One region of the Rhodoplanes azumiensis genome, then DNA from elsewhere that is predicted to be linked to it. Evidence: riboswitches for the same ligand, from Rfam matches in the RefSeq annotation. Region 1 holds a riboswitch; each other region holds the start of a gene.
The links. A riboswitch is a leader RNA that binds a small molecule or an ion and turns the genes downstream of it on or off. The one in region 1 is predicted to bind cobalamin.
Positions count from the first base shown of each region.

Region 2: linked by a shared signal. The riboswitch ahead of ACFSOX_RS11960 (TonB-dependent receptor) and the one ahead of ACFSOX_RS17775 (FecCD family ABC transporter permease) in region 1 are both predicted to bind cobalamin.
Region 3: linked by a shared signal. The riboswitch ahead of ACFSOX_RS00650 (energy-coupling factor ABC transporter permease) and the one ahead of ACFSOX_RS17775 (FecCD family ABC transporter permease) in region 1 are both predicted to bind cobalamin.
Region 4: linked by a shared signal. The riboswitch ahead of ACFSOX_RS03110 (cysteine-rich small domain-containing protein) and the one ahead of ACFSOX_RS17775 (FecCD family ABC transporter permease) in region 1 are both predicted to bind cobalamin.

Region 1 covers NZ_JBHUIW010000022.1:84,959-89,049, forward strand. The annotation lists gene ACFSOX_RS17765 (ABC transporter substrate-binding protein) at 1-446, opposite strand, end outside; gene ACFSOX_RS17770 (ABC transporter ATP-binding protein) at 662-1,441, opposite strand; gene ACFSOX_RS17775 (FecCD family ABC transporter permease) at 1,438-2,424, opposite strand; cobalamin riboswitch at 2,601-2,808, opposite strand; gene cbiB (adenosylcobinamide-phosphate synthase CbiB) at 3,117-4,091, shown strand, end outside.
Region 2 covers NZ_JBHUIW010000012.1:65,821-69,911, reverse strand. The annotation lists gene ACFSOX_RS11970 (NAD kinase) at 1-573, opposite strand, end outside; gene cutA (divalent-cation tolerance protein CutA) at 663-998, shown strand; cobalamin riboswitch at 1,214-1,421, shown strand; gene ACFSOX_RS11960 (TonB-dependent receptor) at 1,624-3,813, shown strand; gene ACFSOX_RS11955 (acyl-[ACP]--phospholipid O-acyltransferase) at 4,020-4,091, opposite strand, start outside.
Region 3 covers NZ_JBHUIW010000001.1:139,598-143,688, reverse strand. The annotation lists gene ACFSOX_RS00655 (threonine-phosphate decarboxylase) at 1-797, opposite strand, end outside; cobalamin riboswitch at 982-1,226, shown strand; gene ACFSOX_RS00650 (energy-coupling factor ABC transporter permease) at 1,304-2,002, shown strand; gene ACFSOX_RS00645 (energy-coupling factor ABC transporter substrate-binding protein) at 1,999-2,301, shown strand; gene cbiQ (cobalt ECF transporter T component CbiQ) at 2,285-3,016, shown strand; gene ACFSOX_RS00635 (energy-coupling factor ABC transporter ATP-binding protein) at 3,013-3,873, shown strand; gene ACFSOX_RS00630 (cobyric acid synthase) at 3,906-4,091, opposite strand, start outside.
Region 4 covers NZ_JBHUIW010000002.1:282,907-286,997, reverse strand. The annotation lists gene ACFSOX_RS03115 (cobyric acid synthase) at 1-1,512, opposite strand, end outside; gene ACFSOX_RS03110 (cysteine-rich small domain-containing protein) at 1,509-1,841, opposite strand; cobalamin riboswitch at 2,089-2,313, opposite strand; gene thrS (threonine--tRNA ligase) at 2,588-4,091, shown strand, end outside.

The DNA of each region.
Region 1 (4,091 bases):
GCCACCGCCGCGTCGATCGCCGCGATGCGCGCCTCCGCCCGCTCCGGATGGCCGACGATCGCGCCCATGCGGGCGATCTGCCGCTTCGCCTCGTCGATCGAGCGGACGACGTCGAAGTCGGCGACCCTCAGGCCGCGGCGTGCCAGCAGCTCGCGGGTCGCGCGGCGCTCGAAGCGGCCGGCGACGACGAGATCGGGCTTCAGCATCATCGCGTCCTCGGCCCCGCCCGACATCACCGGAAACCGCACCGCCTCGGCAGCCGCCCAGGAGAGCGTCGGATCACGCGCATAGGGGCTCAGGCCGGCGATCTGATCAGGATCGGCGAGGCTGAGCAGAAGCTGATCCGTGCAGAGATTGAGCGAGACGATTTTTTTCGGAGGATCGGACGTCGCGGAAGCGAACGTGAGGATGACGGCGACTGTCGCAGCGATTGCGCCGAGCAACATGCGCAAACAGCCGCGGAAACGCTGCAGGCCCCCCACCCCCGCCCCCTCCCCGCCACGAGCTTCGCTCGCGGGGGGAGGGGAGCCCGAGGCGCCTTGCCCGATGACCGTCGAGATGAATCGACTCCCCTCCCCCCATTCGCCCTTGCGATTGTCGGGGAGGGGTCGGGGGTGGGGGGAAAGCCACGACGACATACGCCGATGTCCGAGCAGCAGCATCACACCGCCGACCATGGCACCACGACGGGCTGGTCGGCGGCGCCGCCGCGCCAGGCGGTGATGCGGAACACCTCGGCGAGCGGGTCTTCGCCGAGCGCCTCCTCGGGCGTGCCGTCGATCACCAGGCGGCCGGCGGCGAGCACCAGCACGCGATCGGCGAAGCGCGCCGCGAGGCCGAGATCGTGCGTCACGACGACGACGAGCGCGCCGGCGCGCGCCGTGCGTTGCAGGAGGCCAAGCACCTCGAGCTGATAATAGGGATCGAGCGAGGCGACCGGCTCGTCGGCCAGCACCACGGGCGCCTCGACGGCCAGCATGCGGGCGAGCGCGACGCGGCTCTTCTCGCCGCCGGACAATTCGGTGACGGGGCGGTCGGCGAGCGCATCGAGATCGGCGATCCGCATGGCGCGCGCCACCGCCTCGGCGTCGCCGCGCGACAGCCGCGCCGGATCGACGGCGCCGTGCGGATAACGTCCGAGCGCGACGACGTCGCGCACCGGCAGCGGCCAGTGCACCACATGCCCCTGCGGCAGATACGCGAATCGCTTCGCGCGTTCGCGCGGCGCCAACGACGTCACGGCCTCGCCGCCGACCGTCAGACCGCCGCGTGACGGCAGAAGGCCGGCGAGCGCGCGAAGCAGCGTCGTCTTGCCGGCGCCGTTGGGGCCGACCAGCGCGATCAGCTGTCCGCGCGAAGCCGTCAGAGAGACGCCCGCGATCACGTCGCGTCCGCCGACCGCGACGGTCAGCTCCTCGGCGGCCAGATAGGGGGCGGTCACGACACGCCTCCGCCGAGCGAACGGCGCTCCCGCACGATCAGCCACAGGAAGAACGGCACGCCGATCAGCGCAGTGAGCACGCCGACCCGCACGCTGGTGGTGGCCGGCAGCAGCCGCACCGCGATGTCGGCGGCGGTGAGCAGCGCGGCGCCGAGCAGCGCGCTCGGCACCAGCAGGCGGGCCGGATCCGGGCCGACCAGCGGGCGGGCGAGATGCGGCCCGACGAGGCCGATGAAGCCGATCGTGCCCGACACGGCGACCGAGCCGCCGACCCCGAGCGCGACGCCGAGAATCACGAGAAGCCGCGTGCGGGCGACGTCGACGCCGAGGCTCGCGGCCGTCTCCTCGCCGAGGCTCAGCACCCGGAACGCATGGCGCTGCGACAGCAGCAGCGCGCCGCCGGCGAGCACGAAGGGCAGCGCCAGCGCCACGTGTCGCTGGCTGCGATCCTCCAGCGAGCCGAGCAGCCAGAACGTGATCTCCAGCGCCGCGAACGGATTTTTCGCGAGATTCATGGTCAGCGCCGTGCCGGCCCCGGCCAGCGCCGAGAGCGCGAGCCCGGCGAGGATCAGCAGCAGCAGGCTCGCATTGCGGCCGGCGACGGCCAGCAGCACGAACACCGAGACGAAGGCGGCCGCGATGGCGGCGAGCGGCAGCGCGAAGGAGAGCACGTCGGCGAGCCCGGTGGCGATCACCAGCACGGCCCCGAAAGCCGCCGCCTGGGGCGCGCCGAACAGCTCCGGCGCGGCGAGCGGGTTGCGCAGCAGTCCCTGCAGGGCGGCGCCGGCGAGACCCAGCACGGCGCCGACCGCGACGCCGAGGATCGCCCGCGGCAGCCGGATCTCCTGGACGATGATGCGGCTCTCCTCGCTGCCGCCGCCGAACAACGCGGTCGCGACCTCGGCGGGCGACAGCCGCACCGAGCCGAGGCCGAGCGACAGCAGCACCAGCACGACGACGAGCGCGAAAAGCGCGAGGATCACCGACGCACGGCGGCGCGATGCGTCGCGTGCCGAATCATCGCCTGCCGAATCGTCGCGTGCCGAATTGTCTCGTGCAATGTCGCGGGCGCGGTCCCGCTCCGCGAGCGGGTCGGCGACGGCGGTGCGGGCCGCGTCGGACAGCTTCAAGGGAAATCCTCCGTCGACCCACCGTCGACCGAACGTGCCTGTCGCCGGCCGGTCTCCTGGCTCGCGGATCGGATTTCGTCCGCCTTCCCGGCCGCTGCGGCCAGTGGCGTTCGGACGAGGAGCTCCGCTCACAGTTGCGGGGGCAGCCGCGGTTTCGGACACTCTCGGATCGGAGGGCGTCCTTACCGTGTTCCCGTTTCACCTCCGGGTGGAGGCACCGACGACATCGGCGTTAAACCACGGCGGGCATTCGGGCACAAGGACGGGGAGCCGCGTGGTTCGTTCCCTCTCCCCGCAGGCGGGGAGAGGGTGGCTCGCCGCGCAGCGGCGAGTCGGGTGAGGGGGCGCCTCCGCAAAGCAGAGACTCGCGTGAGCCCGGACTCGCGGCGACGCCCCCTCACCCGACATCTGCGCCACAGGCGCAGATGTCGACCTCTCCCCGCGCGCGGGGAGAGGTGAGACAGGGCCTCCCGTGACCTTCGCCGAAGACCGGTGTATGCCGCGCCCGCAATGACCGCCGCGGCTGCGCGGCCCCGGATGCCGCGATGCTCGACGTTCACGACCGCCTCCTCGTTCTCGTTGTCGCCGCCGTGCTGGAGGCGTGGGTCGCCTATCCGGCTGTCGTGTTCAAGGCGATCGGCCATCCGGTGTCGTGGATCGGCGCGCTGATCGCGCGGCTCGACCAGACGCTCAACCGGCCGGCCTGGCCCGACGCGGTGCGGCGCGGGGCCGGCGTTCTCACGGTCCTGGTTCTGCTCGCCGTCACGATCACGGCCGGCGCCGGGCTCGGCGGGCTCGCCGCGGCGACCCGGCCGGTCGGCCTGGTGATCGCCGTGATCGCGGTCGCGGTGCTGATCGCCGCCGGCAGTCTCGACCGTCACGTGCGGGCGGTCGCCGACGCCCTCGACTCCGAAGGTCTCTCGGGCGGCCGCCGCGAGGTCGCAAAAATCGTCGGGCGCGATCCGGCGACGCTCGACGAGGCCGCGGTATGTCGCGCCGCCATCGAGAGCCTGGCGGAGAACGCTTCCGACGGCGTGACGGCGCCGGCCTTCTGGTTCCTGGCCGCCGGACTGCCCGGCATGCTGGCCTACAAGGCGATCAACACGGCCGACTCGATGATCGGCCACAAGACCGCACGGCACCGCGCCTTCGGCTGGGCGGCGGCGCGGCTCGACGATCTCGTCAACCTGCCGGCCTCGCGCCTGACCGGGCTGATGCTGGTCGGGGCCGCATTCGTCGTGCCGGGCGCCTCCTGGCGCAGGGCGTGGACCGCGCTGCGCCGCGACGCCGGCCGGCACACCTCGCCGAACGCCGGCTGGCCCGAGGCGGCGATGGCGGGCGCGCTCGGCCTGCGGCTCGCCGGCCCGCGCGTCTACGGCGGCGCGCGCGTGGAGGCTGCCTGGATGGGCGACGGCCGCGCCGAGGCGACGCCGGCCGACATCCGCCGCGCCCTCGTGCTGTTCCGGGTGGCTTTCGGCGGGACCGCGGCGCTGCTCGGCGCCGTCGCGCTCGCGCTGGCG
Region 2 (4,091 bases), on a different contig from region 1:
CCAGCGCCGCGGCCGAAACGGGCTGATCGGGGTGAGCGCGAGGAGCGGCGAGCCGATCGGGATGATCGGGCCGCCGGTCGACAGATTGTAGGCCGTCGAGCCGGCCGGCGTCGCCACCATGATGCCGTCGGCGGTGAGCTCGCGCAGCCGCGTCTTGCCGTCGACGATGACGTCGAGGCGGGCCGCCTGATAGGTCTGGCGGAACAGCGACACCTCGTTGATGGCACGGTACTCGTGGCCGATGCCGTCGACGTCGAGGGCGCGCATCACGAGAGGGTGGATCACGGTCGCCTCGGCGTCGTGCAGGCGCTCCTTCAGCCCGTGCTCGTGATACTCGTTCATCAGGAAGCCGACGGTGCCGCGATGCATCCCGTAGATCGGCTTGCCGGTGCTCATGAAGACGTGCAGGGTCTTGAGCATCAGGCCGTCGCCGCCGAGCGCGACGATGACGTCGGCCTCGTGCGGATCGACATTGCCGTAGCGCTGGACGAGCCGATTCAGGGCGGCCGTCGCCTCGGGCGTCTGGCTCGCCACGAAGGCGATCCGCTCGATCTCGGCGGGCAGATGGGTCATGCGCGGCTCGTGCGGCGGATCGTGCGGCGGATCGTTCGGCGGTTCGTGCGATACCGGCGCCGCACCGCCGCCGACGCGAAGGAGTGGCGATGGAACGGGTGGTGTTCGTCTATACGACCTTTCCGGGGCTTGTCGAGGCGGAGGAGACCGGACGCGCGCTGGTCGAGGCGCGGCTCGCCGCCTGCGTCAACATCCTGCCCGGGATGGTCTCGCTCTATCGCTGGGAGGGCGCGATCGCGCGCGGCGAGGAGGTGGTGATGCTGATCAAGACCCGGGCGTCGCGCGCCGAGGCGGTGCGGGCGGCCGTCAAGGCGCGCCACTCCTACGCGACGCCGGCCATCCTGGTGCTGCCGATCGAGAGCGTCGATCAGACCTATCTCGGCTGGCTCCTGGCGGAGACCAGGACGGACGCCGAGGAGGAGTGAGCCGCGGTCCACCGCGCGCCGTCAGGTCGTTCCGAGGGCGCGCTTCAGCGCGCGAACCCGGAATCCGGGGGCATGCACCGAGATCGTGGTCGGTTTCCGGGATTGCACCGTCGGTGCGCCCGGAGTGACCAACGGGTGTGGGCGGCGTGCAACACTCCTGCGCCTAATGCGATCGGGTCGTGTCATGCACCATTGACGTTCGGGCGGCGTGCGCCCGAAAGTGCACGCGTGCTGGTTCCCGGCGGGCGACCGCCGGGAGGAAAGAGGGAACACGGAACGCGCATCCGCGAGGATCGCGAAGCCGTGGCTGGACCCGCAACTGTGAGCGGCGAGCCGCATCCGTGATGGCCACTGGGAGACCGGGAAGGCCGGATGCAGCGACGACCCGCGAGCCAGGAGACCTGCCCGCACAGTCACCCAACCGGTGGGCGGGAAGCCCCATACGGAGCGGTCTTTCGCAGCGGTGACACCGTGACCGGCGCGGGGACCGCGATGCGCGTTCGTCTCGTGACGCTTCGTCTCGTGAAGCGTTCAGGCACCGATCGGCCATGGTGGCCGGACGGGCGTCTTTCGCGTCGGCTCATGCAACCCCAACCGCATGACCCCTTCGCGAAGGACGACAGGAATGACCCACGACCATCCAAACGGCGGTAGGGCGGCCCGCGCCGCCGGCCTCGCGATTCTGCTCGGCGGCACCGCGATGCTGCTCGCAGGCACGGCGCGAGCCCAGCAGGCGACGGCGCCCGAGACGACGCTCCCCGACCTCTATGTCACCGCGACCCGGCTCGGCGGCACCGGCAGCGCGCTCGGAATCACGGGCGCGTCGACGACCGTGATCACGGCCGAGGAGATCGAGCGCTCGCCGGAGCAGACGATCCCGGGCATCTTGGCACGCGAGCCCGGCATCCAGGTCTCGAACCTGTACGGCGGCGTCAACGGGGCGCGTGCCACGGTCGACATCCGAGGCTTCGGCGCCACGGGCGCCCAGAACACCCTGATCCTGATCGACGGACGCCGCGTCGACCTGCCCGACCTGCAGACCTTCGACTGGGGCTCGGTGCCGATCAACGCGGTCGAGCGCATCGAGGTGACGCGCGGCAACTCCGGCGGCGTGCTGTACGGCGACGGTGCCGTCGGCGGCGTCATCAACATCGTCACCAAGAAGGCGACGGGGCGGCCCAACGGCGCCCGCGCCGAGGTCGCCTGGGGCTCGTTCGACCAGGTCGAGGGGCGCGGCACCGCCTTCGCGTCGAGCGGGCCGCACGCGATCGCCCTCTACGCCAACGCGGTGCGCTCCGACGGCTATCGCGACAACGGCCGGTATCACCAGACCAACGCCGGCGCCGATTACCGCTACACCCGCGACTGGGGCAGCGTCTATCTCAACACGACGGCGAGCGACCAGGTGCTCGGCCTGCCGGCCGGGCGCCGCGTCGACCCGACGCTCGGGCTCAATCAGCTCGCCGGCGACCGCCGCGGCACCAACACACCGTGGGACTTCGCCAACCAGCAGCAGGCGACCGCGACCACGGGCATGACCTATGACATGACGCCGGGAGCCGAGCTGATCCTCGACGGCGGCGTGCGCGTCCGCAAGCAGCAGGCGGCCTATTTCCCCTCCTGCCTCGACACCTTCACGGGGGTCTTCGACACCGGCTGCCGGCGGCAGATCGGTTCCGCCTACGACACGTCCTATTTCGAGTCCTCGCTCGTCACCTCGTCGGTGACGCCGCGCCTGAAGGTCGACACGACGGTGTTCGGCCTGCCGCTGAAGTCGCTCACCGGCGTCGACGTCTATCACACCGACTATTCGTCGCCGCGCGCCCTGATGGAAGGCGCGGCACCGCTGCATCAGTACGACCTCGACCAGACCTCGCTCGCCGCCTACACGATGAACACGGTCACGCTGTTCTCGACCACCGACGTGTCGGTCGGCGGCCGCGTGCAGCGGACCTCGCTGTCGGCGCGCGACGCCGTGAACGCGGCGGCGCCCGGCTATCTCTACTTCGGCTTCCCGACTGTCGTGCAGGCGAACCCGCTCGACGACACCCAGACCAACCGGGCCTGGCATATCGGCATCGAGCACCGGTTCAATCAGCAGCTCACGTTGTTCGGCCGCACCGCCCAGAGCTTCCGGGTGCCGAATGTCGACGAGCGCATCGGCAGCGCGCCCTGGGGTACGCCGAGCAACTTCGCGCTCAAGACCCAGACGTCGCGCGACTGGGAGGCGGGCGTGAAGGTGACGGCCGGCCCGATGGCCCTGCAATGGAGCATCTACGACATGTATCTGAACGACGAGATCTTCTACTCGCCGTTCACCACCACCAACGTGAATCTCGATCCGACCCGGCGCTACGGCTCCGAGGCGCTGGCGACCATGCGGGTCTCCGACACGGTGCGGCTCAAGGGCAGCTATGCCTATACGCGCGCCGTGTTCCGTGAGGGCGTCTATGCCGGCAACGACGTGCCGCTCGTCGCGCGCAACACCGCGGGCGTCGGCGTCGTGTGGAACATCCTCGACAACCGCCTGGTGTTCACCGGCGACGTTCGCTTCGTCGGCTCGCGCCGCATGGACAACGACAGCCGCAACCTCCAGCCGATGACGCCGACCTACACGATCCTCGACGCCAAGATCGCCGGCGAATGGGACCGCTATTTCTGGTCGGTCGCGGTGCAGAACCTGCTGAACGCGGATTATTTCGACTACGCCGTCGCCAGCCCCTATCCGGACGGCTTCGGCAGCAAGTACGGCGTCTACAACGCCTATCCGCAGCCGGGCCGCACCTTCGTGCTGCGTGTCGGGGCGAATTTTTAAAAGGCCGTCGTCACGCTTCATGCAGCCGACAGGTTCACCTCTCCCCAGCGGGGAGAGGTCGGGGGTCGCGCCGAAGGCGCGAAGTCCGAGTGAGGGGGTGCCGAGGCCAGCCAAATGGCGCCGTAAACCCTCACCCCGGTCGTCCGCTTCGCGGACGCCCGACCCTCTCCCTCAGGGAGAGGGTCTCGGGAGGCGCCGGCGTGCCGCTACGCCGCGCCCTCCAGCTTGGCGCGGTCGCGCACCATCTGGACGACCGTCAGGTTGTCGACCTTGCCGGA
Region 3 (4,091 bases), on a different contig from region 1:
CGGTCGGCGGCGAGACGTTCGCGCATCGTCGTCGTCCAGGCCGTGTCGAGGAGCGCGGAGGCCGCGATCGCGCAGGCCGGTCCCGACACGGGCCAGTCGCCGAGCCGCCGCCGCCACGGCATCGCGGCCCGCTCCGCCACCGCGACGAAACCGACGCGCAGGCCGGCGAGTCCGAAAAACTTGCCGAGCGAGCGCAGCACCACGACGCCGTCCGGCAGCCGGTCGGCGGCGAGCAGCGACAGCTCGGGCGCGACGTCGGCGAAAGCCTCGTCGACGATCAGCTTGCGCCCCGCCCCCGTCCACGCCTCGGCGAAGGCGAGGAGGTCCGCGCGCGGCACGGCCGCGCCGTCCGGATTGTTGGGGTTGACCAGCACGACGACGTCGAGGTCACGAGCCGCCGGATCCGGCAGGGCCGGCAGCGGCCGCACCGTGGCTCCGGTCTCCTCCCAGGCGGCGGCGTGCGACGAGTAGGTGCGGCCGACGACGCCGACCCTGAGGCGCGGTCCGAGAACGACCGGCAGCAGCCGGATGGCGAGCTCGCTGCCCGGCACCGGCAGCAGCGCCGTGCCGGTCGGTCGCCCATAGGCCGCCGCGGCGGCATCGGTCAGCCGGTCGATGTCGCGGCCGAGCGGCAGCCGGCGATACGTCTCGGGGTCGACCGCCGGCACCGGATAGGCGTGCGGATTGATGCCGGTCGACAGGTCGATCCACGGGGTCGGTGCCTCCGGATAGAGTCGCTCGGCCTCGTCGACACGCCCGCCGTGCCCGCGCAGGATCGCCTCGTTCCTCGGCTGCATCGGTCCGCCCAATCGGTCGCCTCAGATCGATCTGCCCGTTTCGGCCGCGGACTTCGGTCCGGCGACGGCCGTCGCGGCCGGCGAGGCTTAGCCCGGCGCCCGGCGCGGTGCAATCGGCTGACCGCGTCGCCGCCGATACGGGCGAAACCGGACGGCCGGATGCTTGCGCCGGAACCCGCCGTGCGCCTAATGTCGCCGCGATGGTTCCTCGCGCCGTCGGTCCGGCGCGGGGTGAAAAGGGAATGCGGTGCGGCGCCCGCGGGCGCTCAGGCCGCAACTGCCCCCGCAACTGTAGGCGGTGAGGCTCTCGCGCGGGTTCGTCACTGGCCGCAGTCTCCCCCTCCGATCGGGACTGCGCGACGGCCGGGAAGACGGCGCTGGAGCCGGCGAGCCGCGAGTCAGGAGACCTGCCATCGAGGTGGCGTGCGCGAATGGTTCCGGGCGGGGTGTTCCGGGGCCTGACGAGGCGCACGCGCAGCCGTCGGGAGGGTTTTCGCGTGCACATCATGGAAGGCTATCTGCCGGTCGGCCACGCGGCCGGTTGGTTCGCGGTGTCCGCACCGTTCGTGATCGCCGGGGCGGTCCGGATGCGGCGCATCCTGCGGGACGAGCCGCAGACCAAGATGATGCTCGCGGCGGCCGGCGCCTTCACGTTTGTGATGTCGGCCCTGAAGATCCCGAGCGTCACCGGCTCGTGCTCGCACCCGACCGGCACCGGGCTCGGCGCCATCCTGTTCGGCCCCGCCGTGATGGCCGTGCTCGGGACCATCGTCCTCGTGTTCCAGGCACTGCTGCTCGCCCATGGTGGCCTGACGACGCTCGGCGCCAACGTGTTCTCGATGGCGATCGTCGGGCCGTGGGTGAGCTGGTCGGTGTGGCGGCTGGCGCGCAGGCTCGGCCTGGGGGCCAGCGTCGCGGTGTTCTGTGCCGCCATGCTGGGGGACTTGTCGACCTATCTCACGACCTCGGTGCAGCTCGCGATCGCCTATCCGGACGCGAGCTCGGGCGTGCTCGGTGCCGTCGCGAAATTCGGCGGCATCTTCGCCGTCACCCAGATCCCGCTGGCGATCGCCGAGGGCCTCTTGACCGTGGTGGTGATCAACGCGCTCGAGGCCTCGCCGGGCCTGCTCGCCGAGATGCGGGGCGAGATGCGCGCTGGCTCGCGCGAAGGCGCGCACGGGCTCGCCGGAGGGACCGAGCGATGATCTCCAAGCGATCCTCGTGGCTGCTGATCGCGCTCGCGGCCGCCATCGTCGCCGCCCCCCTCCTCCTGCCGGGCATCGAGGGCGAGTTCAAGGGCACCGACGATCAGGCGGCGAGCGCCATCGCCGAGGCGCGCCCCGGCTACGAGCCGTGGTTCAAGCCGCTGTGGACGCCGCCCAACGGCGAGATCCAGAGCCTTCTGTTCGCCTTGCAGGCGGCGCTCGGTGCCGGCGTGCTCGGTTACGTGATCGGCCGAAGGCACGGCCGATCGTCCGCATCCGACAATGTCTCCCGTCGATAGGGCGGCCCACCTCAACCGCTGGCGGTCGCGCTCGCTCGCCGAGAAATCCGTCCTGGCCTTCGGTATGATGGCGTTCGCCCTCGTCTTCCCGCCGTTCCCGGTCGCTCCGGTGGTCGCCGTCGTGATGACGGCGGCGACGCTCCTCGGCGCGCGGGTGTCGCCGCGAACCTGGCTCGCCTGCGTGGCGGCGCCCGTCGGCTTCCTGCTGGTCGGATCGCTGTCGCTCGCCCTGCAGGTCGGCGACGGCGGCATCGGCCTCGCGCCGGACGGCCTGGCGACCGCGGCCGGAACGACGGCGCGCGCGCTGGCCTGTGTGACGGCGCTTCTGTTCCTCGCCCTGACGACGCCGGCGACCGATCTGGTCGCCGGGGCGCGCCGTCTCGGCCTGCCCGGCGAGATCGCGGAGATCGCCCTGCTGACGTATCGGTTTCTGTTTCTTTTCGGCGCGACTGCGCTGGCCATGGACGCGGCCCAGGCGGCGCGTCTCGGTCACGCCGGCGCCGGCCGCCGGCTGCGCTCGCTCGGCCTGCTGATCGCCAATCTGCTGCCGCGATCGCTTTATCGGGCGCGGCGCCTGGAGGTCGGCCTCGCGGCGCGCGGCTGGACCGGCGAGATGCGCGTGCTGTCGCGTCGGACTCCGGTCTCCCGGCCGGTGCTCGCGCTGATCGTCGCGATCGAGGCCGGGGTCGCCGGGCTGGGGTTGTGGGCGCGGTGACCCTGCTCGAAACGCAAGGCCTGACCTACGCCTATCAGGACGGCGGCCCGGCCTTGTCGGACCTCGATCTCGTCGTGCGGCGCGGGCGACGCCTCGCCATTCTCGGCCCCAACGGCGCCGGCAAGACGACGCTGCTCCTGCACCTCAACGGCACGCTGCGGCCGCAGCGCGGCCGGGTGCTGCTCGACGGCGCGCCGGTCGGATACGCCCGCGCCGACCTGACCGCCTGGCGCCGCCGCGTCGGGCTGGTGCTGCAGGACGCCGACGATCAGCTGTTCGCCGCGTCTGTCGAAGAGGACGTGTCGTTCGGGCCGCTCAATCTCGGCCTCGCCGACGACGCGGTGCGCCGCCGCGTCGCCGATGCGCTCCAGGTGATGGGCATCGCCGATCTCGCCGAGCGGGCGACCCACTTGCTCTCGTTCGGCCAGAAGAAGCGCGTCGCCATCGCCGGCGCCGTCGCGATGCGGCCCGAGGTACTGCTGCTCGACGAGCCGACCTCGGGCCTCGACCGCGCCGGACGCGACGGGCTCCTGGCCGCCCTGCAGGCGCTGCACGCCGCCGGCGCGACGCTGGTGTTCGCCACCCACGACGTCGACCTCGCCTACCGGCTCGCCGACGACGTCGCCCTGTTCGCCGACGGCAAGGTGCTTCGCCAAGGTCCGGCCGAGGCGGTTCTCGCCGACCGCGCCGCGACGGCGGCGGCCGGGCTGGAGCCGCCGTTCCTCTTGTCGCTCGGCCTCACGGCGCGAGCGGCGGGAGTTCTCGGCGCCACCGATCCCCTGCCGAAGACCCGCGAGGCGGCGCTGGCGCTCGTCGAGCGGAGTTGGCGGAAGGGTGCGTCGGGTTCGACGGAATAAGCCCGCGTCACCGAGGCTTCGAAACCCTCGCGTCAGCGGGCGAGCGCCAGCAGCGCCTCGATGTCGACGTGCTGCTCGAGATGCGCCGCGAGCGCATCGAGCGTCTCCTCGACCATCGCCTCGTAGGCGAGGCCGCCCTGCCCGGCCGGCGCGCCGAGGCGGGCGAGCCAGGCGGCGCGCTGGCGATCGTCGGCGAAGAAGCCGTGCACATAGGTGCC
Region 4 (4,091 bases), on a different contig from region 1:
CTCGGTGCGCTGCACGAAGTCGAGGCCGGAAGCCTGCGCCCCGACGGACCGGAGCCAGTGGCTGCGGAACGCATCGGCCCCGAACAGGCCGTGCACATAGGCACCGGCGATGCGGCCGTCGGCCGACATCGCACCCTCCGGCCGGATGTGCCCCGCCCCGTCGTCCAACATCAGCCACGGTCGTGACAGACCCGGCCCCGTGGTGCGGCCCATGTGCATCTCGTAGCCGGTGACGCGACAGCCGCTGAAGCGATCCACCGCGTCGACGTCGACGAGTCGCTTGTCGCCGCCGATCTCGGTCTCGACGTCGAGGAGGCCGAGGCCGCGGGTCTCGCCCGACGCACCCTCGTTGCCCTGCGGATCGCGCACCACGCGGCCGAGCATCTGGAACCCGGCGCACAGCCCGAGCACCCGGCCGCCGCGGCGCGCATGGGCGAGAATGTCGATGTCCCAGCCCTCCCGGCGCAACACGTCGAGATCGCTCCGGGTCGCCTTCGAGCCGGGCAGAATGATCACGTCCGTGTCGGCCGGGATCGGGTTGCCGGGCTGGACGAAGCGCAGCGCGACGCCCGGCTCGGCCGCGAGCGGATCGAGGTCGTCGAAATTGGCGATACGCGAGAGCCGCGGCACCGCGACATTGAGGCCACGCCCAAGCGTCTCGGCCGGCCGCTCCAGCGCGAGCGAGTCCTCGGCGGGCAGCCGGTCGGCAGTCGGGAACCAGCGCAGCACGCCGAGGAACGGCCAGCCGGTCTGTTCCGTGATGGTCTTCACGCCGGGCTCGAACAGCGAGAAGTCGCCGCGGAACTTGTTGACGACGTAGCCGACCACGCGGGCGCGGTCGGCCGGATCGAGCAGCGCATGGCTGCCGACGATCGCCGCCATGGTGCCGCCGCGGTCGATGTCGGAGAGAATCACGACCGGCAGGTCGGCCTGCTCGGCGAGATGCATGTTGGTGATGTCGGAGCGGCGCAGATAGATCTCGGCGCCCGAGCCGGCGCCCTCGACCAGCACCAGATCGGCCTCGGCGCGCAGCCGGTCGAGGCTGTCGAGAATGGCCGGCATCATGCCGTGGCGCATGCGGTGATAGATGCGGGCCGGGCAGTTGCCGAGCACGCGCCCGCGCAACACCACCTGCGAGCCGATGTCGGTCTGCGGCTTGAGCAGCACCGGGTTCATGTGGATCGACGGCGCGGCCTTGCAGGCGCGGGCCTGCAGATGCTGCGCCCGGCCGATCTCGCCGAACACGATCTCGCCGTCCGGTCCCGGGGGAAGATCGCTGTCGGCCGCCACGGCGGCGTTGTTGCTCATGTTCTGCGCCTTGAACGGACGCACCACGAGGCCGCGGCGCGTGAAGGCGCGGCAGAGGCCGGCCACCACCATGCTCTTGCCGACATCCGAGGCGGTGCCCTGGATCATCAGCGCGCGGGCGCGGCGCCGCAGCCGCTGCGCGGCGGGCGTGAAGGCGATGCGGGAGACGAGGCCCGCGATCTGGGCGTCGACGTCGATGGTCATGATTTGGTCCGAACGGGCTTCTGCCGGTAAGGCCGAGTCTGCTCCTGCCCGTCCCAGATCACCGGCCGCTCGAGCCACTTCTGGATGAAATTCCAGGCGCCGCGGGTGCCGTTGTGCGGCAGCGTGCAATCCGAGCAGTCCTTGCGCCGCGTCCCGTTGCGGTCGGTGAAGACCTTGTAAGGACCGGGGCAACGGTAAGCGATCAAGGGGCAGTAGCAGAACAGGCAGTTGAACTGCCCGCGCACGCCGGAATGGCAGGGCAGGAACGGACAGGCCGTGTTGGTGAAGCCCTTGAAGGCTTCGTTGGTGGTCGTGTCCTTCGGCTGCATGCGAGGCCCCGGCGTGTGCGAGCGCGGCGGCGACGGCGTCGCCACCGTCTGAACGCGCAGGCGGCCCGCCGGCGAGCGGCATCGCCCGCCGACACGTCGCGCCGCGGATGTGGACGAGGACGGGTTCGAATGCCGGTCACGGCGGCACGGGCCTCGCACCGCCGACCGTCACGCGGACCGATCACGTGAAAACGGAATCAGAGTCGGGTGATCATGAGCGCTCCCCTTTCGACCCACCGTCGAACGGAATGGACCAGCGTCTCCGGCCGGTCTCCTGGCTCACGGATCATGGTCCCCGATCACCTTCCCGGGACTTGCCCTGATGGCGTCCCAGTGGCTCACGATCGGCGACGATCCGTCCACAGTTGCGGGGGCAGCCGCGGCATTGGCGAGAGCTCGTCGAACGAGCGCTCGCCGGACCGCGTTCCCGTTTCACCTCTCGACGAGAGGCACCGAAGACCGTTTCAAATGAGCACGAAGCGGAGTGGCGTGCAAGGGCGGGCCATCCCGGAATCGGGTGCGGACCTTCACGACGGTGGCGATGTCGCCGGCGCGATGACGATGTCGTCGCGGCGCCGTGCGCGAAATCCAGGGCGCGCCACGATCGGCGCGCCGCGATCGCCCCGCGGGCCGATCACGGCCCGGCCGGCCTTGCGCTTCGCCCCCGCCCTGCTATATCCCTCGCGCATCGACAGAATCCGCTTACCTGCGTTCGTAGGCAGCGAGTGAGCAACAGGAGTTTGCGAATGGTCGCCCTGACCTTTCCCGACGGCGCGCGTCGGGAGTTTCCGAACGGCACCACCGGTCTCGACATCGCCAAGGGCATCTCGCCCTCCCTCGCCAAGCGCACCGTCGCGATGGCGCTCGACGGCGTGCTCGTCGATCTCGCCGACCCGATCGAGCAGGACGCCGCGATCGAGTTCGTGTCGCGCGACGATCCGCGCGCCCTCGAGTTGATCCGCCACGACGCCGCCCATGTGATGGCCGAGGCCGTGCAGACGCTGTGGCCCGGCACCCAGGTCACCATCGGCCCGGTGATCCAGAACGGCTTCTACTACGACTTCTTCCGCAACGAGCCGTTCACCCCGGACGACTTCGCCGCGATCGAGAAGACGATGAAGGAGATCATCGCGCGCGACAAACCCTTCACCAAGGAGGTGTGGTCGCGCGACGAGGCCAGGCAGGTCTTTCGGGACAAGGGCGAAAGTTTCAAGGTCGAGCTGGTGGACGCGATCCCCGAGGATCAGACCATCAAGATCTACAAGCAGGGCGACTGGTTCGACCTGTGCCGCGGCCCGCACATGACCTCGACCGGCAAGATCGGCACCGCCTTCAAGCTGATGAAGGTCGCGGGCGCCTATTGGCGCGGCGACAGTAACAATCCGATGCTGACCCGGATCTACGGCACCGCCTGGGCCAAGCAGGAGGATCTCGACGCCTATCTCAAGCAGATCGAGGAGGCGGAGAAGCGCGACCACCGAAAGCTCGGGCGCGAGCTCGATCTCTTCCACTTCCAGGAGGAAGGCCCCGGCGTCGTGTTCTGGCACGCCAAGGGCTGGTCGATGTTCCAGTCGGTGATCGCCTACATGCGCCGCCGCCTCGCGGCCGAGTACGACGAGGTCAACGCCCCGCAGATGCTCGACAAGGTTCTGTGGGAGACCTCCGGGCACTGGGAGTGGTACCGCGAAAACATGTTCGCGGCGCAGTCGGCCGGCGACGAGGCCGAGGACAAGCGCTGGTTCGCCATCAAGCCGATGAACTGCCCCGGCCACGTGCAGATCTTCAAGCACGGGCTGAAGAGCTATCGCGATCTGCCGATCCGCCTCGCCGAGTTCGGCGTGGTGCACCGCTACGAGCCGTCCGGCGCCATGCACGGGCTGATGCGGGTGCGCGGCTTCACCCAGGACGACGCGCACATCTTCTGCAACGAGGATCAGCTCGCCGAGGAGTGCCTGAAGATCAACGACCTGATCCTCTCGACCTACGAGGACTTCGGGTTCTCGGGCGACCTGACCGTCAAGCTCTCGACCCGGCCCGAGAAGCGGGTCGGCTCGGACGCCTCGTGGGATCACGCCGAGGAGGTGATGGGTCGCGTGCTGCAGCAGATCGCCGACCGGTCGGGCGGCAAGATCAAGACCGCCGTGAACCCCGGTGAAGGCGCCTTCTACGGGCCGAAGTTCGAATACGTGCTGCGCGACGCCATCGGGCGCGACTGGCAGTGCGGCACCACCCAGGTCGACTTCAACCTAC